DNA from 3 places in the Hymenobacter yonginensis genome. Region 3 is predicted to be linked to each of the others. Evidence: riboswitches for the same ligand, from Rfam matches in the RefSeq annotation. Region 3 holds a riboswitch; each other region holds the start of a gene.

Region 1 (7,197 bases), 830 kb from region 3:
CTGCTTTTCATCCAGATAAGCACCCTTGTTCAGGTCCGACACCTGCCCAATCAGGTCGCAGGCGTAGGCGTGGCCGTCGGGGTCGGGCTTGAAGCTGCCTTCCGATTTAATAGGGTCGCCGCGCAGCGCCAGCACGTTGTCGATGCCCAGAAAGTGCAGGTCGATGAGGGCGTTTTCGGTTTCCTCCTTCGAGAAGCCACCACAAATAAGGTGGGGCACGGTGTCCACGTCGAAGCGGTTTTTGATGGCCGCGCAGATGCCCACGGTGCCGGGCCGCTTGCGCACGGTTTTCTTTTCCAGCAGGCCGTTGGGGTGCTGGCGGTACACGTACTCCTCGCGGTGGTAGGTCACGTCAATAAACGGCGGCTTGAACTCCATCAGGGGCTCGATGTTGGAGAACAGGTTCTTGATGTTCTCGCCCTTTTTGGGGGGCAGGACCTCGAAGGAAAACAGCGTTTTGCCGTTGGCGCGGGTCAGGTGTTCGGTTACTTTCATCAGAAGCGCCAACTGGCAGGTGGCGAAGTATTGGATGTAGCGCGAAGCTTTTGCTTCGCGTTTCGTTGATAAAAACAGATGCCGTGGCTGCGTGACAACACCATCAGCAACGGTACGCGAAGCAAAGGCTTCGCGCTACTGGCTACCCTGCCGTTACGGGCACTGCCGCCGGCTCGTAGTTCAGGTTCGGCATCAGCCAGCGCTCCAGCTCAGGCAGGGGCATGTTTTTGCGCTGGGCCATATCGGCCACCTGGTCCTGGCCGATGCGGCCGAGCCCGAAGTAGCGGCTGTCGGGGTGGGCGTAGTAGAGGCCGCTCACGGACGAGGCGGGGTACATGGCCAGGTTTTCGGTGAGGCGGATGCCGGTGGCGGTTTCGGCGTCGAGCAGGTTGAACAGGGTAATTTTCTCGGTGTGGTCGGGGCAGCCGGGGTAGCCGGGAGCGGGGCGCACGCCTTTGTATTTCTCCTGAATCAGGTCCTCGTTGGTGAGGTTCTCGGCCGGGTCGTAGCCCCAGAACTCCTCGCGCACGCGCTGGTGCAGGCGCTCGGCAAACGCCTCGGCGAGGCGGTCGGCCAGGGCCTTCATCAGGATACTACTGTAGTCGTCGTGCTCGGCCTCGAACCGCTCCAGGTGCTTTTCAATACCGATGCCGGCCGTGACAGCAAAGCCGCCGATGTAGTCGGCCCGGCCGGTTTCGAGCGGGGCCACGAAGTCGGAGAAAGCCAGGTTGGGCACGCCTTCGGCCTTTTCACTCTGCTGGCGTAGCGTGAAAAACTCGGTGGCTACTTTGGTCCGGCTGTCGTCGGTGAACACCTGCACGGTGTCGTGGCCGACGGTGTTGGCGGGCCAGAAGCCGATGACGGCGCGGGCCGTGAGCAGCTTCTCGTCGATGATCTGGCGCAGCATCTTCTGGGCGTCGTGGAAGAGCTGAGTGGCGGCCTCGCCCACGTTCGGGTCTTCCAGAATGCGCGGGTAGCGGCCTTTCAGCTCCCAGGTCTGGAAGAATGGCGTCCAATCGATGTAAGTGGCCAGTTCGGCCAGGTCGTAGTCTTCCAGCGTTTTGGTGCCGAGGAAGGTAGGCTTCACAATGGGCGTGGCGGCCCAATCGGCCTGGAACCCGTTTTCGCGGGCGGCCTCGATAGTCAGGTAGTTTTTGTCGCGCTGACGGCCGGCGTAGTCCTCGCGCAACTGGCGGTACTCCTCGCGCACGGTGCGGGCGTACTCCGCATCGGCCGAGCCGAGCAGGGCGGCGGCCACGCCCACCGAGCGGGAGGCGTCGTTCACGTGCACGATGGGGCCGCTGTAGTTGGGCGCAATCTTCACGGCGGCGTGCAGGCGGGAGGTGGTGGCACCGCCGATGAGCAGCGGGGTTTTCAGACCGCGCTTTTCCATCTCCTGGGCCACGTACACCATCTCATCCAGGCTCGGCGTAATCAGCCCGCTCAGGCCGATAACGTCCACTTGCTGCTTCTGGGCTTCGTCGAGGATGCGCTCCAGCGGCACCATCACCCCCAGGTCCACGATGTCGAAGTTGTTGCAGGCCAGCACCACGCCCACGATGTTCTTGCCGATGTCGTGCACGTCGCCTTTCACCGTAGCCAGCAGGATTTTACCGGCCGTCTGCCGGTCGCCGCTCTGCTTGTCGGCCAGCAGGTAGGGCTCCAGGTAGGCCACCGCCTTCTTCATCACCCGGGCCGATTTCACCACCTGGGGCAGGAACATTTTGCCGGCCCCGAACAGGTCGCCCACCACGTTCATACCGGCCATCAGCGGGCCTTCAATCACCTCTAGCGGGCGGCCTACCAGCTGCCGCACTTCCTCGGTATCCTGGTCGATGAACTCGGTAATACCTTTTACCAAGGCGTGCTGCAAACGTTCCTTCACCGGCAGACTGCGCCAGGCGTCGGCCACCACTTCCACTTTGTCTTTCTGCTTCACCGTGTCGGCGAAGTCCACGAGGCGCTCGGTGGCATCGGGGCGGCGGTTGAGCAGCACGTCTTCCACCAGTTCCAACAGATCCTGCGGCACCTCGTCGTACACGGCCAGCTGGCTCGGGTTCACGATGCCCATGTCCAGGCCGGCGCGGATGGCGTGGTAGAGGAAGGCCGAGTGCATGGCCTCGCGCACCACGTCGTTGCCGCGGAACGAGAAGCTGATGTTCGAAACGCCACCGCTGGTGAGGGCGCCGGGCAGGTTGGCTTTGATCCAGCGGACGGCCTCGATGAAGTCCAGCGCGTAGTTGCGGTGCTCCTCCATGCCGGTGCCCACCGTCAGGATGTTGGGGTCGAAAATGATGTCCTCGGCCGGGAAACCGACCTCGTTCACCAGGATGTCGTAGCTGCGGCGGCAGATTTCGATGCGCTTCTCGTAGTTATCGGCCTGGCCGTTCTCGTCGAAGGCCATGACCACCACGGCGGCACCGTACTGGCGCACGGTGCGGGCCCGCTGCCGGAACACGTCCTCGCCTTCCTTCAGGGAAATCGAGTTGACGATGCTCTTGCCCTGCACGCACTTGAGGCCGGCTTCCAGCACGCTCCACTTCGAGGAGTCAATCATGACGGGCACCCGCGAAATATCGGGCTCCGAGGCAATCAGGTTCAGGAAGGTGGTCATGGCCTGCTCCGAGTCGAGCATGCCTTCATCCATGTTCACGTCGATAACCTGCGCGCCGCCTTCCACTTGGTCGCGGGCCACTTGCAGGGCGGCTTCGTAGTTGCCGGTGCGGATGAGACGGGCAAAGGCGCGGCTGCCGGTCACGTTGCACCGCTCGCCCACGTTCACGAACAGGCTGTCGGGGTACACGCCAAACGGCTCTAGGCCACTCAGGCGGGTGGCTTTGGGTACCTCGGGCAGGGTGCGCGGCGCGTATTTCTCCGCCAGGCGGGCCAGCTCGCCGATGTGCTGGGGTGTGGTGCCACAGCAGCCGCCCACCACCGTCACGAGGCCGTCGGCCAGGTAGCCTTCCACCACGCCCGCAAATTCCTGGGCCGACTCATCGTAGCCGCCGAAGGCGTTGGGCAGACCGGCGTTGGGGTAGGCCGAAATGTGCACGTCGGCAATGCGGCTCAGTTCCTTGATATACATCTTGAGCTGGTCGGCCCCGAGGGCGCAGTTCAGGCCCACGCTCAGCAGCGGCAAATGGCGGATGGAGTTCCAGAAGGCCTCCACCGTCTGCCCGCTCAGGGTGCGGCCCGAGGCGTCGGTAATCGTGCCCGAAATCATGACGGGCACCACTTTGCCGCCTTCATCAAAGAACTTCTGCACCGCGTACAAAGCGGCCTTGGCGTTGAGCGTATCGAAAATGGTTTCGATGAGCAGCGCGTCGGAGCCGCCGTCCACGAGGCCGCGCACCTGCTCCAGGTAGGCGGTGGCCAGCTCGTCGAAGGTCACGGCCCGGAAGCCGGGGCGGTTCACGTCGGGCGAGAGGCTGGCGGTGCGGTTGGTGGGCCCCACGGCCCCGGCCACGAAGCGCGGCTTGTCGGGCGTGAGGGCCGTAAAGGCATCCGCCGACTCCCGCGCCAGCCGCGCCGACTCGTAGTTCAGCTCGTACACCACGTGCTCCAGCGCGTAGTCGGCCTGGGCGATGGTGGTGCCGCTGAAGGTGTTGGTTTCCACCATGTCGGCCCCGGCGGCGAAGTACTCGTCGTGAATGCCCCGGATGATATCGGGGCGGGTGAGGCTGAGTAGGTCGTTGTTGCCGCGCAGGGGCTTGGGGTGGTCGGCGAAGCGCGTGCCCCGGAAATCCTCCTCCGTGAGCGTGTGGCGCTGGATCATGGTGCCCATGGCGCCGTCGAGAATCAGCACGCGCTGACGCAGGATGTCGTGGAGGGGGGAAGTAGTGGCGGGGGCAGGGAGGACGGTCGGCATATCGGCTCTTCTAAAGAAAATCAGCAGCAAAAAGTGCCTATCCAGAAAGAGCCGCGCGGGACGCGAATCCTGTTCTTATCTTCTTCCAGCGCCCGCAAAGGCCCTGAAAAGGGAATTAGCACCTTGTTTTATTTCAGGTTGCTAAGACGTCATCGGGCCCAATCCCTCGGTCTTTCTGGATAAGTAACGCAGCGAAGATACAACCGGAATTTCCGAAATTCAATTCCCCGATTTCCGGGCGTGTTCTGAAAGTGGCTTTTCCCGGCGGGTAATGGTGTCCGGACATTTATATGCACTCTGGGCTATACAGGCGGGCTATTCCACGGCGTTACTCGTCGGTTACCTGCTCGCTCCTTTTACACCGCTGGCTTATGCGCGCCCCCGCCGTTGCATGGTGGTGGCGCAGCAGCCGGCTCCATGCTAACAATTTGATAACCTGACGATAACCCTCTTCTGTATAAGGACTGCGGAACGTAGTAGGCGCTTTTTCGCTTGCGCTGTGTGAGAGGCATGGCAGGGCTATCCGAAAGCCGTATCTTACGCCTCGCCGTCTGTCATTTATCTGATTTCTAGCTGCCGATTGCCCTTGTTGCTTCCTTACCGCTACCACTTTCTGTTGTTGCTTTTGCTGCTGGCCGGCGCCGGTTCAACCCAGGCCCAGCAGCTGCTGCTGACCGGCCGCATCACGGAGGCCGCCACGGGCAAGCCGGTGCCGTTTGCGTCGGTGTTTGTGCCCGGCACCACGGCTGGCGCCACCGCCGATGAAAACGGCCGCTACTCGCTCAGCACCGCCCCGGCCGACACGGTGGTGGCGTCGGCCATGGGCTTTGCGGCCCTCAAGAAGCCCATCCGGCGGGAGGCCGCTCGCCAGACCATCGACTTTGCGCTTGGGGCCGGGGCCGTGAGCTTGGGCGAGGTGGTGGTGCGGCCCCGCGAGAATCCGGCTTACGCCATCATGCGGCGCGTGCAGCAGCAGAAAAACCGCAACAACAAGGCCCGGCTGGATGCCTTCGAATTCGACTCTTACAACCGCACCGAAATCAGCCTCAATAACCTGCCCGCGCAGGTGAGCAACCGCAAGGTGCTGCGCCAGATGACAGCCGTGGCCGACAGCCTAGGGCTGGAGCGCGGCGCCGACGGCAAGCCGGTGGTGCCCATTTTCGCCACCGAAATCGACTCGCGGTACTATGTGCTCCGCCAGCCGCTGCGCCGCCGCGAGGAAATCCGACACAGCCGCATGCGCGGCATGGCCCCGCGTGAGGGCTCGGTGATTTCGCAGGTGACAGGTTCCTCGTTTCAGGACTGGGACTTCTACCGCAACTGGCAGCAGATCATGGGCAAGGACTTTGTGTCGCCGATTGCCGACGGCTGGAAGTTCTCCTACGAATACGAGCTGCAGGACTCGGTTTTCATTGGCAAGGACTACTGCTACCAGCTGGCCGTGACGCCGCGCCGGGCGCAGGATCTGGCCTTCACGGGCACCATCTGGATTACGGCCGACAGCTACGCGCTGCGCCGTATCGACGTGTATGTCAGCCCCGAAGCCAACCTCAACTTCATCGACCAGATCAAAGTAAAGCAGGACCTGACGCCTACCGCGGCCGGCCCCTGGCTGCCGCTGCAGACGCGGGTGTTGGTGGGCATCCGGCCCAGCAAGCAAAGCACCGGCGTGGTAGCCCGCTTCGTCACCATCAACTCCAACTTCGAGGCCCAGAAAGAGCACCCACTGGCCTTCTACGACCGGCCGCTGGAAACCCTGGCCGCCCCGGTGGGCCCGGCCAGCAAGGAGCCCGACAACTTCTTTGAACTGAACCGCCCCGATACGCTGAGCGTGCAGGAGGCGCGCACCCTGATGGTGCTGGATTCGGTGCGTAAGCTGCCGGCCGTGCGCTCGTTGCTGGAGGTGGCCGATGTGGTGGTGAACGGCTACTACCGGGTGGGCAAGTTCGACCTGGGCCCGGTGCTGGCCACCGTGGGCTACAACAACATCGAGGGGCTGCGGCCGCGCATCGGGTTCCGGACCACGCCCGAAATCAGCCGCGACTGGACGGTGCGCGCCTACCTGGCCTACGGCCTGCGCGACGGCCGCTTCAAGTACGGCGCCCGCGCCACCCACGTCCTCGACCGCCGCTCCTGGACTACGCTGGGCTTCGAATACCGACACGACCTCGACCAGGTGGCGCTGCTCGACAACGACTACGCGCTGGAAAACCCGCTGTTTGAGGCCTCGGCCCGCCTCGGCAACATCGACCGGGGCCGGCCCGTGCTCCGCGACCTGTCGGCGCTGTCGTTGCAGTCGGATCTGTTTCGGGGCTTCACCCAGAAGGTCACGTTCCGGCACCAGCAGTTCCGGCCGCTCTACCGTTTCGCCTACTACACCGGCGACGTGCGCGTGGGCGCCCCCACCGACGACCAGTTCAGCTTGTCGGAAATCGTGCTGGAGTCGCGCTACGCCCCCGACGAGGTGCTGGTGCAAAACGAAAACCAGAACCGCCGCACCTCGTTTGGGCTCAAGCGCCTGCCCATCACCACGCTGCGCTACACGCTGGGCCTCAACCGGTTTCTGGGCGGCGACTTCCGCTACCACAAGCTCAACCTGCTGGTGGCGCAGAGCGTGCGCCTGGGCCAGCTGGGCCGCAGCACCTACACGCTGGATGCCGGTTACATCCCGAGCACGGTGCCCTACCCCATTCTGAAAGCTCACCTCGGCAACCAGTCGCCGTTCTACAACGCCGGGGCCTACAACCTGATGCGCTACTTCGAGTTCGTGAGTGACCGGTACGTGGCCCTGCGCCTCGACCACCACTTCGAGGGCTTTCTGCTGAACTCGGTGC
Region 2 (7,197 bases), 1.3 Mb from region 3:
GGACAGCGGCCTCGTCACGTTCGACCTGCTGCGCGGTGGCAGCGGCACCCTGCAATACAGCACCGCCGTCTGGGACCGTAACCTGGAAAGCTCCCTCACGGTGGTGGCCGAGCGCGGCAGCCTGCGCCTCGGCGGCCAGTACATGGACAAAGTAGATTACTGCCACCTGCGCGACTACACCATGCCCGAACTTGCGCCCACCAACCCCGCCAACCAGTACGGCCCCTACCAGGGCTCCGCCGCCAACCACGTCCACGTCATCGACAACGTAGTCGACACCATCCAAAAGCGCGGCGTAGCCACTACCAACGCCCTAGAAGGCCTGAAAGTGGTGGAGATGATTGAGCGGATTTACGCGTTGAAATAAGATAGGAGCAGGTATGGGTTATTTTATTGGGGGGATAAGGTTGTTTTATAAGATTTTATTAGTTGAGTGTATTGTGTTTTGTGTGAATATTTCTCTATTGTTTTCAATAAATGCGTTCGATACGTTGAATAAACTAAGAGGAAGTATTTCTCTTGAACCAACTTTATTTATTGTATTCTATGGGAGTGTTATAGTGCTTGGGCTGTGGGCGCTCAGTGAACTTGTTTTACCCCGTGAAGTGAGCTTAATAAGCGGAGGGATGGTCATAAAGAGAGGATTTATTGTCGTCAACAGAATACCGTACGATTCAATAAGTACTTTAACTTTCGGCAAGGCCAATATTGAAAAGAGTCGCGCCGGGTCGCTCAAGAACGATACTGTGGCCAAGGGTGAGAAGGTACAAATTCAGGTACATAATAAGACGGTGCAGGTATATTCCTTTCAGATAAACGGGTATGCTGTTTTCAGGCAGAAATTAATTAATCTGTCTGTCAAAGCAAAAATCGTAGGCGCCCGTAGATATTCTGACGATGTGGGCTATGGATTTCTAACCGTAGGTGGTTTGTTCCTGCTGGCAATGACTTACATTGTTGTGCTCAAGTAGATACTCATCCTGCTAAATCAATAAACCGCGGTTGAACTCCCCCGACCAACAAGCCCTCCACGACCTGCAGGCCTGGCAGCGCCGGATGCAGCAGCAGCCCACGTGGCTGAACCAGGTGGCGCGGCGCGTGCAGGCGCGGCTCAATGCCCTGCTGCCGGAAAAGGTGCACGTGGCCATCACCGCAGCCATTCAGAAGATGGTGCAGGGCGTGCTGTTTGGCTCCACGCACACCACGCAGAAGCCGGTTTCGGAGGGCACGCTGCAGGAGCGGGAGGCGCGGGTGCGGGCCCGCATCCGGGCGTACCGCAACACGGCAGCCGTGGAAGGCGGCGTGACCGGGGCCGGCGGCTTCCTGCTGGGCCTCGCCGATTTTCCGCTGCTACTCAGCATCAAGCTGAAGCTGCTGTTTGATATTGCGGCCCTCTACGGCCACGATGTGCGCAGCTTCCCGGAGCGGCTCTACCTGCTGCACATCTTCCAGTTGGCGTTCAGCAGCCAGCACACCCGCCGCGAAACCTACCGCCAGCTCGCCGCTTGGCCCGAAACGCAGCAAACCGTTACGGCCGAAACCTTCGACTGGCGCACCTTCCAGCAGGAATACCGCGACTACATCGACCTGGCCAAGCTGGCCCAGCTGGTGCCCGTCATCGGGGCGGCCGTGGGGGCCGTGGCAAACTACCGCCTGCTGGCCCAGCTTGGCGAAACGGCTATCATGTGCTACCGCCTGCGCTGGTTTGCCGAGCACGGCCGCATTACCGGTGAGGCGGATTCCGCACAGTAGGTGTCATTCCGACGAAGGAGCAATCTGGGTAAGCACATGCAGCGTCAGCACCCAGATTCCTCCTTCGTCGGAATGACACAAAAAAAACAGCCCTGACGGAAAAGTCAGGGCTGTTTTTTTAAGCGCTGGGATGCTTAGCCTTTGGCCTGCTTGGGGCCCTGGTGGGCTTTGCGCTTGGCCATGCGGTCCGACTGCATCTGGGTGTACTTGGCGTACTGGTCGGCGCTCAGGATTTGCTTGAGCTGGGCGTCGTACTGGGCTTTTTTGCCTTTCATGGCCTCATGGTGCTGGCGCTTGGTAGCAGGCGTGGTGCCGGCCTGGGCTTTGTAGGCCTGCATTTCCTTGGCGCGGCTCAGGTGCAGCTGGCGCACCTGCTCAGTCTGGGTGGCCGACAGGCCGAGCTGCTTGGTGAGGCTCTTGGCGGCGTGGTCGGCGCGTTGCTCGGGCGTTTTGGCGGCTTTGTCGCCTTTCATGCGGTGCTGGCCGTGAGGCGCTTTGGCGGGCAGCGTCTGGGCCGAAACGGCGGCGGCAGAGAACGAGAAAGCGGCGAGGATGACGAGGAACTTCTTCATGGCTATGATTGGAAAATTTATGACGGGTGAAAAAAGCCCGCTGCCGTCCGGACTGGCGGCCGGGCTTCTGCAGGGTCATTTGCAACTCCGGTGCCAGTTTTCGGTGCCAAGCCTGAAACTGGGCCTCTTGAAAAATTTAAATTTTTCGGTTAAACCTTCGTTTGCGGGCTCGGTCGCGGGCTTTTATCGGGGCTGACGCCTTGGAATCGGCCGGTTCCAGCACTGGCGGGCGAAGGCCGAGGCCCCGGCTTCAGGCTGGCGGGGTCGGGCAGCCAGGGGCGAGGAAAGAACCGCCGGCCGCAACAAAACGGGGCGGTCGGGGCTTTGTACAGTCCGGGTTGCGGGGGCAGCAATCCGGTTTTACCTTTGCCCTATCAATTCTTTCTAGCCCGAAGGATTGTTTTTATACAGAGGCGCTGAGAGACAGGCTCGATGAAGCGTCGGCAACCACCCGGAACCCTCCGGAACGGTGCCAATTCCTGACCATATAAAAACAAGTTGCCGTGGACGCTTCCAACAACCTCCTGCATTCAACCTCCGCTTTTTTGGCTCCGGCTGCCGCGTTGCGGCTGGCGGGCCGGGGCTGTTGTTGCTGTTGTTGTCGGGCGTAGCTAGCCCTTTCTCTGTTTTTGCGGGTATGCGCCCGCCGGCGCTGCACGTCGGCCGGCTGCTGCACTGAGCGGCTTCGCGCCTGCACCTCCTCTTTTTCTCGGATTGTCGCCCGATGGCCGGGCCGGGCGCAGACTTTGCGCTCCGTTTGGCGGCCTGCGGTGGCTGCTGATTCGCTCGTTGCGCGGCTTGTGGGCGGCGTAATCGGTTAGGCCGGACTTCCGTCCCTGCGTTGTTTTTTCCCGGGAGCCGGTGGCGTTGCGCTGCTGCCGGCGCCGTTTCGTTTTTCATTTTCCGTCTTTTTGCTTCTGACTATGTCATCCCTCCAAAAGCCCATTGGTATCTATTTCGAGCACCCCGAGTGGTTTAAGCCGCTGTTTGCGGAGCTGGACCGCCGCGGCCTGCCCTACGAGAAAATCGACGCCGCCCACCACCTGTTCAACCCCTCGGAAAAGGAAAGCCGCTACAGTTTGGTGGTGAACCGCATGAGCTCGTCGGCGTACCTGCGCGGGCACGGGCAGGGCATCTTCCACACGGCCGGCTACGCCACGCATCTGGAGCGTATCGGCACGCGCATCATCAACGGCTCGGCGGCCACGGCCATCGAAACCAACAAGGCCCGGCAGCTGTCGTTGTTTGAGTCGCTGGGGCTGAAATACCCGGCTTCGCGGGTTATCAACCACGCCTCGCGGGCCGTGGACGCCGCGCGTGAATTGCGCTTTCCGGTGGTGGTGAAGGTGAACATTGGCGGCAGCGGCGCCGGCATTATCCGCTTCGATACGCCCGAAGGCCTGCAGGCCGCCGTCGACAACAACCAGATTGACCTGGGCATCGACCAGACGGCGCTGGTGCAGGAGTACGTGACGCCCCGCGGCGGCCATATTCACCGCGTGGAAACGCTCAATGGCAAGTTTCTCTACGCCATGAAAGTGTACACCACCGGCGAGAGCTTCAACCTGTGCCCGGCCGAAATCTGCCAGATTCCGGAAGAGCAGTCGGCCGAGTTCTGCCTGACCGAAGCCCCGAAAAAGGGCATCCAGGTGGAAGCCTTCACGCCACCCGCCGACGTAATTGAAGCCGTGGAGCGCATCGTGGCGGCCGCCAAAATCGACGTGGGCGGCATCGAATACCTCATCGACGACCGCACCGGCGACGTGCTGTTCTACGACATCAACGCTCTGTCCAACTTTGTGGCCGACGCCGTGAACGTGGTCGGCTTCGACCCCTACGCCCGCTTCGTGGACTACCTGGAGTCGCAGTTGCCAGTGGCGGCGGTGGCGCGGGAAGAAGTAGCCACGGTGTAGAGACGCAATATTTTGCGTCTCGTCGATGAACGATCTGCATCGCGCAGATCAAGCAACATCAGCAACGGCGAGACGCAAAATATTGCGTCTCTACATCGCAGACCGTCCCAACGATTCATATTCCACTTTATAGTCGGCCCTGCTGGCGGTAAGAGCCGCAACGAAGCGGTAGAGATGCTTCGGCTTCGCTCAGCATGACGTTCTATCAATCTCAACTCAACGAACCATGAAATTTGGCTATTGGATGCCCATTTTCGGGGGCTGGCTGCGCAACGTCGAGGACGAGCAGATGCCCACCGACTGGAGCTACGTGAAGCAGCTGGCGCAGCGCAGCGAAGCCCTGGGCTACGACCTGACGCTGATTGCGGAGCTGTACCTGAACGATATCAAAGGCACCGAAGCCCCGTCGCTGGAGGCTTGGAGCACGGCCGCCGCGCTGGCCGCCGTGACCGAGCAGCTGGAAATTATGGTGGCCGTGCGCCCCACTTTCCATAACCCCGCGCTGCTGGCTAAGCAGGCCGCCAACATCGATTTGATTGCGCCCGGGCGGTTGTCGCTGAACGTGGTATCGAGCTGGTGGAAGGATGAGGCCACCAAGTATGGCCTGCACTTCGAGCAGCACGACGACCGGTACGCCCGCACCCGCGAGTGGCTGGACGTGGTGACCAACGTGTGGAAGCAGGACCATTTCAGCTACGACGGCAAGTATTACCAGGTGGCCGATAACGTGCTGCAGCCCAAGCCAGCCAAAGTCCCGTTCCTGTACGCCGGCGGCGAATCGGAAGCGGCCAAGGACTTGATTTCGACCCAGTGCGACGGTTACGTGATGCACGGCGACTCGCCGGAGCTCATCGGCGCCCGCATTGCCGACATGCGTCGTCGCCGCGAACAGAAAGGCCTGCCGCCCATGAAGTTTGGCGTGGCCGGCTATACCATCGTGCGCGACTCGGAGCAGGATGTGAAAAAGGAGCTGGACCGCATCACCAACGTGAAGGCCTCGGCCTCGGGCTACGGCAACTACCAGCAGTGGCTGGCCGGCACCCAGCTGGAGCAGCAGGTGTCGCTGCACGACTACTCGGTGTCCAACCGTGGCCTGCGCACCGGCCTGACCGGCACGCCGGCCCAGCTGCAGGACCGGATTGGCGCTTTCGAGGACGTAGGCGTGGATTTCTTCCTGTTGCAGGCTAGCCCGCAGCTGGAGGAAATGGAGCGTTTCTCCGAATCCGTTATCCAGACGCTGGTGTAGCGTCGTTACTTTCAAACGTCAATCTCTCACGTACTGGCGGGCAGCCTGCCCCTAACCAGTTGCCTATCACCCCACTACCAGCAAGGCGCCGCTACACAACGGCTGCGTGCGTCTTCACCCTCTTTCATGCTTAGAAAATCACTGGAACTGCTGCGGCAGGAGGCGGCCGAAACCGGCGCCGGAACGCTCAAACGAAGCCTGAATGGCTTCAACCTCATTACCATCGGCATCGGCGTAATTATCGGGGCGGGCCTGTTCTCGCTCACGGGCATTGCCGCCGCCAACAACGCCGGCCCGGCCGTAACGCTGTCGTTTGTGGTGGCGGCGGTGGGCTGCGCCTTCTCGGCGCTGTGCTACGCCGAGTTTGCCTCCATGGTGCCGGTGTCGGGCTCGGCCTATACTTACGCCTACGCCACCATGGGCGAGCTGTTTGCCTGGATTATCGGCTGGGACTTGGTGCTCGAATACTCGGTAGGCGCGGCCACGGTGGCCATCAGCTGGTCGCAGTACCTGCTCAAGTTCCTGAGCAAGTACGGCATCATTGTGCCGCCGCAGCTGGTGATGTCGCCGTTTGAAACGGCCACGCTGGCCGACGGCAGCACGGTGCACGGCTTTGTCAATATTCCGGCCATGCTGATTGTGCTGGCCATCACCATGATTATCATTCGGGGCACGTCGGGCTCGGCGTGGTTCAATGCGCTGGTCGTGACGCTGAAGGTGTCGGTGGTGCTGGTGTTTATCGCGCTGGGCTGGCAGTATATCGATCCGGCCAACTACCAACCATACATTCCGCAGAATACCGGGGTGTTTGGTGAGTTTGGCTGGAGCGGTATTCTGCGTGGGGCCGGGGTGGTGTTCTTCGTGTTCATCGGGTTTGATATCGTGGCCACCATGGCCCAGGAAACCAAGAATCCGCAGCGCAATATGCCCATCGGCATCATTGGCTCGCTCGTTATCTGCACCATTCTATTCGTGCTGTTCGGGCACGTGATGACCGGCTTGGCCAATTACACCGAGTTCAAGAACAGCGCCGCGCCGGTGGCTATTGCCATTGAGAAAACGCCTTACGCCTGGCTGTCGTCGGCCGTGATTCTGGCCATCATCATCGGCTATACCTCCGTAATTCTGGTGGACTTGCTAGGCCAGAGCCGGGTGTTTTTCAGCATGGCCAAAGACGGCCTGCTGCCCCCGGTTTTCGCCCGGATTCACGAACGGTTCCGCACGCCGCTGCAGTCAAACCTGCTGCTGGGGCTGTTCATTGCGCTGTTCGCTGGCTTCGTGCCGATTTCGGTGGTGGGCGAGATGACGAGCATCGGTACGCTGCTGGCCTTCGTGATGGTGTGCGTAGGCATCCTCATCATGCGCAAGCGCGAGCCCGACGCCCCGCGCGGGTTCCGCACGCCCTGGGTGCCGCTGGTGCCCATTCTCGGCATCCTGACCTGCGTGCTGATGATGGTGTCGCTGCCCTGGGAAACGTGGCTACGGCTGGCCGTATGGCTGGCTATCGGCCTGGCCATCTACTTCGGCTACGGCCGCAAGCACAGTAAGCTGGGAAATGAATTAAAAATCAAGAATTAAAAATTGAGCATTGGGCCGGTATGGCCCGCCGCAACAGCCGGGGCCGGGAGGTTCCGGCTGTTTGCGTTATGGGGTGGCTTGCGGAGAAAAAACCGGTCGGCGCCGGGTTTCTGCGTATAACGAGGCTATGTCTACT
Region 3 (7,197 bases):
GCGCTGATGCCCTCAATGCCCAGGTTCAGTACCTCGTCGGGGTTCAGGAACGCGCCGTAGGCGTGGGCAGCCAGCAGCACGGCTTTGGAGCGCGGGTCGAAGGCGCCCATGTCCAGGGTGGGGTCGGTTTCGGCGAAGCCTTTCTGCTGGGCCTCGGCCAGCGCCGGGGCGTAGTCGGCGCCGGCTTCGCCCATGCGGGTCAGCACGTAGTTGGACGAGCCGTTGAGGATGCCGGTCACGCTGCGCAGCGGCTCGGCCCCGAAGTAGGCATCGAGGGTGCGAATCACCGGAATGCTGCCGCACACGGCTGCTTCGTAGAGCAGCGTGCCGCCGGTTTGCTGCTGCAGCTGCACCAGCTCCGGCAAGTGGCGGGCCAGCATGGCCTTGTTGGCCGTCACCACGCGGCGGCCCTGGCACAGCGCCTCGCGCACCAGCCGGAAGGCCTCGTCGGCGTCGTCAATCACCTCCACCAGTACGTCCAGCGAGGCATCCTGCAGCAGGTCGTCGGCGCGGAAGTCGAACCGGTTTAGTGGCAGCGTACGGGCTTTGGTGGGGTTCTTGACGGCAATGCGGGCAATTTCAAAGCCTGCTTCGGGCTGCTGCTGCAGAATGTCGTAGAGGCCCTGGCCCACGCAGCCGAACCCAATCAGGCCAATACGAAGCGGGGCAGAAGCGGGAGCAGGATTAATGGACATAGGTCTGGACAGAAAATCGTTCGAGAAAGTGCGTGAGCTGGGTGGTTTCCAGTAGAAAGCCGTCGTGGCCGTACTGGGAGTCCATTTCGGCGTACATGGCGCCCTGAATGTGCTGGGCCAAAAGCTGCTGCTCAGCGGGCGGAAACAGCACGTCGGAGGTGATGCTGATGACGAGGGTGCGGGCCCGGATGCGGCCCAGGGCCTCCCGCACGCCGCCGCGGCCGCGCCCCACGTGGTGCGAGTCCATCGTGCGGCTCAGGGCCACGTAGGAGTAGGCGTTGAAGCGGGCCACCAGCTTGTCGCCCTGGTAGCGCTGGTAGGAGCTGGCCCGGAAGCCATCCAGCGCGTCGTCGGTGGTTTCGGTCTGGCTGCGCTGATAGGCGTCGTAGCTGCGGTAGCTGAGCAGGGCCATGGCCCGGGCCGCCCGCAGGCCGGCCGCGCCGCCCTCGGGCGTGGCCGCCGCGTACGTCGGGTCGGCGAAGATGGCCAGCCGCTGCGCCTCGTTGAAGGCAATGCCCCAGGCCGAATGGCGGGCGTTGGTGGCAATCAAAACCAGATTCTCAAACAGCGTAGGCTGCTGCACGGCCCACTCCACGGCCTGCTGCCCGCCCAGCGAGCCTCCAATCAGCGTATTGATCTGGCGCAAAGCCAGGTGCTCGCGCAGCGCCTCGTGCACCGCCACCAGGTCGCGCACCGTCAGCAGCGGAAACGCATGGTACAGCGACTCGGCCGCAGAATCGGGCGGCGACACGGGGCCGGTGCTGCCGTAGCAGGAGCCCACCACGTTGGCGCATACTACAAACCAGTCGGCCGGATCGAAGTGGCAGCCGGCCCCGAACAGGCCGGGCCACCAGTCGAGCACGTTGGCGTTGGCCGTGAGGGCGTGGCACACCCACACCACGTTGTCGCGGGCGGCGTTGAGGCGGCCGTAGGTCTGGTAGGCTATTTCCACCTGCGGCAGCAGCGCCCCGTTTTCCAGCCGCAGCGGCCGGGGCAACCGGAACACGTGCGGCGCGTCAGAAGAAATAGTAGAGCTCATCAGAAAGAAAAAAGGAGCGCGAAAATCAGTTTCGCGACGTGCGAAGCGCGTGGCCGCCAGTCGGTGCAAGTGGCGCACCGGCTGCCCGCCTGCGGCGCGTATGCCAGGCCGGAGCCCGGCGGTGCAAATCGGCCACCGGGGCCGTGAGAATATCCATAGCCCGCAGGCTGAGCCGGCAGTGCCGGCCCAGCCCCGGCCATGGGCGGGCAGGGAGTATTGGCTTCCTCTCTCACAAAAAAGCCGACGTCCTGCCCGCGTGCCGCGAGGCTGGAGGCGGGGCGGGCTGCCCTCTCAAAACAGCCCGCCCGTAACCCCACTCTCACTTACACCTCCAGCGGTGCGGCATGTTCGGGCTGCGGCTCGGGCAGCAGCGTAGTTTCTTTGGGGTCTGGCGTGGCGGCGTTGCGCACGGCGTCGAAGGCCTGCTGCAAGTCGGCCCGGATGTCGTCGAAATGCTCGATGCCCACTGACAGGCGCAGCAACGTGGGCGTCACGCCGGCGGCGCGCTGCTCGGCGTCGGACAGCTGCTGGTGCGTGGTGGCCGAGGGCTGAATGATGAGCGTTTTGGCGTCGCCGACGTTGGCCAGGTGGCTCACCAGCTTCAGGTTGTCGATGAACTGGGTGGCGGTTTCCTTGCTGCCTTTGATGGCGAAAGTGAGCACGCCGCCGAAGCCGCGCTTCAGGTATTTCTGGGCCAGCCGGTGGTAGGGGCTGCTGGGCAGGCCGGGGTAGTTCACGGCTTCCACCTGCGGGTGCTGCTCCAGCCAGGTAGCCACGCGCAGGGCGTTTTCCACAGTGCGCTCCACCCGCAAACTCAGCGTTTCGAGGCCCTGCAGCAGTAGGAAAGAGTTGAACGGACTCTGCGACGGACCAAAGTCGCGCAGGCCTTCCACCCGGGCCCGGATGATGAAGGCAATGTTGCCGAACGGCCCGTTCTTGCCGAATACGTCGTTGAACACCAGCCCGTGGTAGCCGTCGGACGGCTCGGTGAACTGCGGGAACTTGCCGTTGCCGAAGTCGTAGGTGCCGCCGTCCACAATCACGCCACCCACGCTGGTGCCATGTCCGCCAATCCACTTCGTAGCCGATTCCACCACGATGCTGGCGCCGTGCTCCAAAGGCCGGAACAGGTAGCCGCCCGCCCCGAAGGTGTTGTCCACGATGAGCGGCAGGTCGTGCTTGCGGGCAATGGCGGCAATGGCCTCAAAATCGGGAATGCTGAAGCTAGGGTTGCCGATGGTTTCCAGGTAGATGGCCTTGGTGTTCTCGTCAATCAGGGCCTCAAACTTGGCAGGCTGGTCGCCGTCGGCGAAGCGCACTTCAATGCCCAGCCGCTTGAACGCCACCTTGAACTGGTTGTAAGTGCCACCATACAGATGGGTGGTGCTTACGAAGTTGTCGCCTGCCTGCAGGATGTTGTTGAGGGCAATGAACTGGGCCGCCTGCCCCGACGATACCGCCAAGGCCGCTACGCCGCCTTCCAGAGCCGCCACGCGCTGCTCAAACACGTCGGTGGTGGGATTCATCAGGCGGGTGTAGATGTTGCCGAACTCCTTCAGCGCAAACAGGTTGGCGCCGTGCTCGGCATTTTTGAACACGTAGCTGGTGGTCTGGTGGATGGGCACGGCGCGCGAACCGGTAACGGGGTCGGGCTGCTGGCCGGCGTGGAGCTGAAGGGTCTCGAAGTGGAGGTTCTGCGTGGACATGGCAGGGCTGGTTTGGAAGGCGTTTGGGTATGGGAAAGGGGAGCGTAGACCGCTGAAATGCCGCGCCGAAGCGTAGCAGAGGCCTCTGCCGAGCCAGCCGAACCGCGCACGGAACCGGTCAGGCCAAAGCAAAGGAGGGAGCCGGGGGCCAGGGCAGGCCGGTACCGGTCAGGTGTGCAGGAGGGGGGAGGGGGGCTGCGTAGCCGGACTCAGGCTAGCAACAGCAACAACACGCGCCGCAACAGCCGCGCATTCGCATTCGGCCGGCAGCTGGGGCCGTAGCCGCAGAAACGCGCAAACCCCACGGCGAAGCAGCAGGCCCGAAGGCGGCCGAAGCGGTGGGGTACTGGGGGGCGAAAGCGAGTGTGTTTTCCATGGTACTCCGAGGTTATATGCCCCGCCGCCGGATGGCTGGTCGGGTAGGAATTGGCACCTTTCGCGCGGTCGAAGGTTGCCAGTGGGTCAGGGAGCCTATTCTCTCGCCACTTCTGTATAAATCCTATGAAAACTTCCCCGCCGCGAGCGGGGGAGTACCGGGTTGGTGTTGCAAAGGTATAGGCGCAGTTTTGATATCTGCAACAGCTACCGGTTATTTTTTTTGGCGCAAGCAAAAGAACGCCGTTTGCGCGCTCCTGATGGCTGTATCTGTAGTGGAGGTTGTGTGTATGTGTCTGATGATTTGATTTATATGCTTGATGACTTATTCGGCTAGTCGGAGTTGCCGGCTTCTGTAATCCCCCGGTATGGCCCCGGCTACTGCCGCTGCAGCGGTAGTGGTAGCTGAAAATGCCGCCGCTGGCCAGCCGGTTTACGGGTGCGAAACCAGCCTGCTCAGCGGCCAAAGCGGCAGGAAAAGACACAAAAAAAGCCGCCCTTTGCAAGGCGGCTTTTAGAATATTTCCTGGAAAAGGAAACGGCTATTCTTTGGGCAGGGTCAGTACCTGGCCGATTTCGATTTTGTCGGGGTCGGCGCCGATGATGGCTTTGTTGGCTTCGTATATCTGCTTCCATTTGGTGCCGTCGCCGTAGTGGTTGCGGGCAATTTTAGAGAGCGAGTCGCCGCTTACTACCGTGTAGGTTTCGCCAGCGGCGGCGTTGGCATTGCCGAAGAAGTCGGTGTCACCGGTAGCAGCGGGCTTAACGGGTTCAACGGGTTTTTTTTCGCCTTCGTTCGAGAGAAAATCAAAGAGTCCCATAGTCGTGCGTTGGGTTGGAAGAGTGGGAAAAGAGCCGACTACCAGCTTCAGGGCCTGTCGTGTGGCTTCTTACGCCAAGATCCGCAATAAGTTATCAGGCCATATATATCAGCTGTAAACATCTTGCCGCAACCTCCCGTAAGAAGCGCAACACTGGGGTTGCCAGTGGTCAGCCGGCACCCTCCGGCTCAGGCAAAACACGCTTTCCATCTCTCAACCATTTCACGGAATTCCATGAAAACTCTCTCCCATCCGTTCCGCTACCTGGCCAGCCTCCTGATGCTCGTGTCGTTGTTTGCCGCCTCGTGTGGCAGCAAGGAAGGCAAAGTAGAAGGCGTAAACATGCTCTACGGCACGCAAAGCAAAGTCTGGAAAACGGATAAAGAACTGAGCGCCGCCGGCGACAAAGTAAAGCAGACCGATGCCCAGGAAGATGAGCGCATCACCTTCTTCGCCAACGGCCAGTACAACATGACCTCGCCCGCTGGTGCCGTAAACGGCAAGTACACGTTCGATCAGGCCGGTAAAACCATCACCATGACCCCCGATGGCGCTGCCCAGAGCAACACGTTCAACGTAGTAACCCTCACCGACGACAAGCTGACGCTGAAAAGCGCCGCCGGTGCTGAGCTGCGTCTCGAGAAGGAGTAAGCTCCTGCAACCGGTTTGAAAAAGCCGTCTGAAAACACAGAAAAGCCCTTCTGCCCCGTGCGGAAGGGCTTTTTTGTTTTCAGGCCTCTCGGATGGCGCTGTTGCCGGTGCGCTAGGTGTAGGTGTAGCTACCTGCACCTTAGCAGTCAGGTAGCTGATAGTATAGTGGAGAGTATCCGGAATAGCTTATGTAGTTTGGCGGCAGAATTATTACTCCCTGAATTACTTGATTGTTATGCCTGTGAATTTCCGGTTGCTGGCCGCCTGCTGCCTGCTCACCGCCGCTACGGCTCCGGCCCTGGCCCAACCCACAACCCCCGCCACCACGGCTCCGGCAGCCGCCCCGCTGCTCACCCATGCCATCCGCAGTATCAATCCCGCCGACACCGACTTCTCGGACCTGGAGTTTCTGCGCCAGGAAATTGGCGGGGCGCGGGTGGTGATGCTGGGCGAGCCCACCCATGGCGTGGGCACGGCCACTGAGGCCAAAATCCGGCTGATTCGGTTCCTGAAGGAACGAATGGGCTTTACCACGGTGGCCTTCGAAAGTGGCTTCTATGCCCTGGACCGTGCCGAGCGGGAAATCCAGCGGGGCGCGCCGGTACCGGCGGCCATTTCGGCCTCGGTGTATCCGGTCTGGACCCAGACGCAGGAGTTTCAGGCCATGCTGCCGCTGCTGGGCAAAGGCGGCTTGCGCGTCACCGGTTTCGACTCGCAGGTGAGTTGGAACGACGACGAGATGCTTGAGGAACTGGAAGTGTTCCTCAAGCCCGAAAAAGGTGCCGACGGCATTGCCTACGACTACCTCGACGAGTGCGTGAGCATGATGGGCGAGCATAACATCTTCCCACCCTCGCACCAGATTCTGCTCTTTGATATGCAGCTGGGGAAGGCCCGCAAGCTGCTGACCAAAGTAGCGGCCGGCCCCGATGCCCGGCGGCGGGAGCGGGCCACCTTCTGGCTGCAACAGGTACGCAGCCTGCAAGCTTTAGCGCACGATTACGCCACCAACGACCCGGCCGTGAAAGACTCCGCTGAGTTCAAGGCCAAAGACAGCAACGCCCGCGACGCCCAGATGGCCGATAACCTACTATGGTATCTGCGCCAGCACCCACAGGAAAAGGTGGTCTGCTGGGGCGCTATCGGGCACCTGGCCGGCAAAGTGATCGGACTGGAACAACCGGAGCTGCAGGAGTTCAAGCCCATGGGCCAGACCGTGAAAGCGGCGCTGGGCCCCGAGGCGGTGTATGTGCTCAGCACGCTGGCCGGCGGCGGCACCCACGGCTTCGGCTACTGGGGCAAGCACCAGCTGGTGCCACCGCCCGCCTCCGGTTCTCTGGAAGCCGACCTGCTTGCCCAGGGGCAGGACTACAGCTTCATTAGCCTCAAGCACGACGCGCCTAGCCGCCGCCTGACCACGCATGCATTCGAGTTTCTGCCGGTTGCCGGCCCTTGGAGCGAGGCCGTGGATGGGTTTCTGTTCCTGAAAACCATTGAGCCGCCGCACGCCGCTACGGGTATTGTCGCGGATGCTACACCAGCGGCGGCCGAAACACCCGCCAACCAGCCGCCGGGCCGGTTGGGCCAGCAGAATGCCGCTACCCAGCGCCCCGTTGCCAAAACCGGCGCGGCTTTCCCTCTCAGCGGTGTGGTGCTCGACCGCAAAACCGGGCAGCCAGTGCCCTTTGCCACGGTGGCCGTGCCCGCCCGCAGCGCCGGTACCGTGACGGATGCGCAGGGCCGGTTCCGGCTGGAAGTGCGCCGGGGTGAGTTGGTGCAGATCAGCAGCATCGGCTACGAGCCGGCTACGCTGGTGGCGGCAGCTGGTTCCGCGCTGCAGGTGCGCCTCGCGCCGGCTGCTTTTGCTTTGGCCGATGTGCGCGTGAGTGCCCAGTCGCAGGACCCGAAGC

The links. Region 3 has a riboswitch for S-adenosylmethionine ahead of O9Z63_RS19895 (O-acetylhomoserine aminocarboxypropyltransferase/cysteine synthase family protein). Riboswitches for the same ligand answer to the same signal wherever they lie in the genome.
Region 1: it holds a riboswitch for S-adenosylmethionine, as region 3 does, so the genes downstream of both, metH (methionine synthase) here and O9Z63_RS19895 (O-acetylhomoserine aminocarboxypropyltransferase/cysteine synthase family protein) in region 3, are expected to answer to the same signal.
Region 2: it holds a riboswitch for S-adenosylmethionine, as region 3 does, so the genes downstream of both, O9Z63_RS05285 (ATP-grasp domain-containing protein) here and O9Z63_RS19895 (O-acetylhomoserine aminocarboxypropyltransferase/cysteine synthase family protein) in region 3, are expected to answer to the same signal.

What each region holds. Positions count from the first base shown of each region.
Region 1 is NZ_CP115396.1:3,804,040-3,811,236, forward strand. Features, by position in the region: gene metF (methylenetetrahydrofolate reductase [NAD(P)H]) at 1-495, opposite strand, end outside; gene metH (methionine synthase) at 638-4,363, opposite strand; SAM riboswitch class I at 4,436-4,549, opposite strand; gene O9Z63_RS16410 (DUF5686 and carboxypeptidase-like regulatory domain-containing protein) at 4,950-7,197, shown strand, end outside.
Region 2 is NZ_CP115396.1:1,221,560-1,228,756, forward strand. Features, by position in the region: gene O9Z63_RS05260 (Gfo/Idh/MocA family protein) at 1-367, shown strand, start outside; gene O9Z63_RS05265 (hypothetical protein) at 450-971, shown strand; gene O9Z63_RS05270 (EcsC family protein) at 1,003-1,752, shown strand; gene O9Z63_RS05275 (hypothetical protein) at 1,887-2,324, opposite strand; gene O9Z63_RS05280 (hypothetical protein) at 2,329-2,520, shown strand; SAM riboswitch class I at 2,725-2,818, shown strand; gene O9Z63_RS05285 (ATP-grasp domain-containing protein) at 3,248-4,237, shown strand; gene O9Z63_RS05290 (LLM class flavin-dependent oxidoreductase) at 4,464-5,483, shown strand; gene O9Z63_RS05295 (amino acid permease) at 5,610-7,061, shown strand; gene O9Z63_RS05300 (haloacid dehalogenase type II) at 7,189-7,197, shown strand, end outside.
Region 3 is NZ_CP115396.1:4,637,261-4,644,457, forward strand. Features, by position in the region: gene O9Z63_RS19885 (homoserine dehydrogenase) at 1-695, opposite strand, end outside; gene O9Z63_RS19890 (homoserine O-acetyltransferase family protein) at 685-1,734, opposite strand; gene O9Z63_RS19895 (O-acetylhomoserine aminocarboxypropyltransferase/cysteine synthase family protein) at 2,058-3,440, opposite strand; SAM riboswitch class I at 3,826-3,939, opposite strand; gene O9Z63_RS19900 (LysM peptidoglycan-binding domain-containing protein) at 4,358-4,636, opposite strand; gene O9Z63_RS19905 (lipocalin-like domain-containing protein) at 4,871-5,287, shown strand; gene O9Z63_RS19910 (erythromycin esterase family protein) at 5,523-7,197, shown strand, end outside.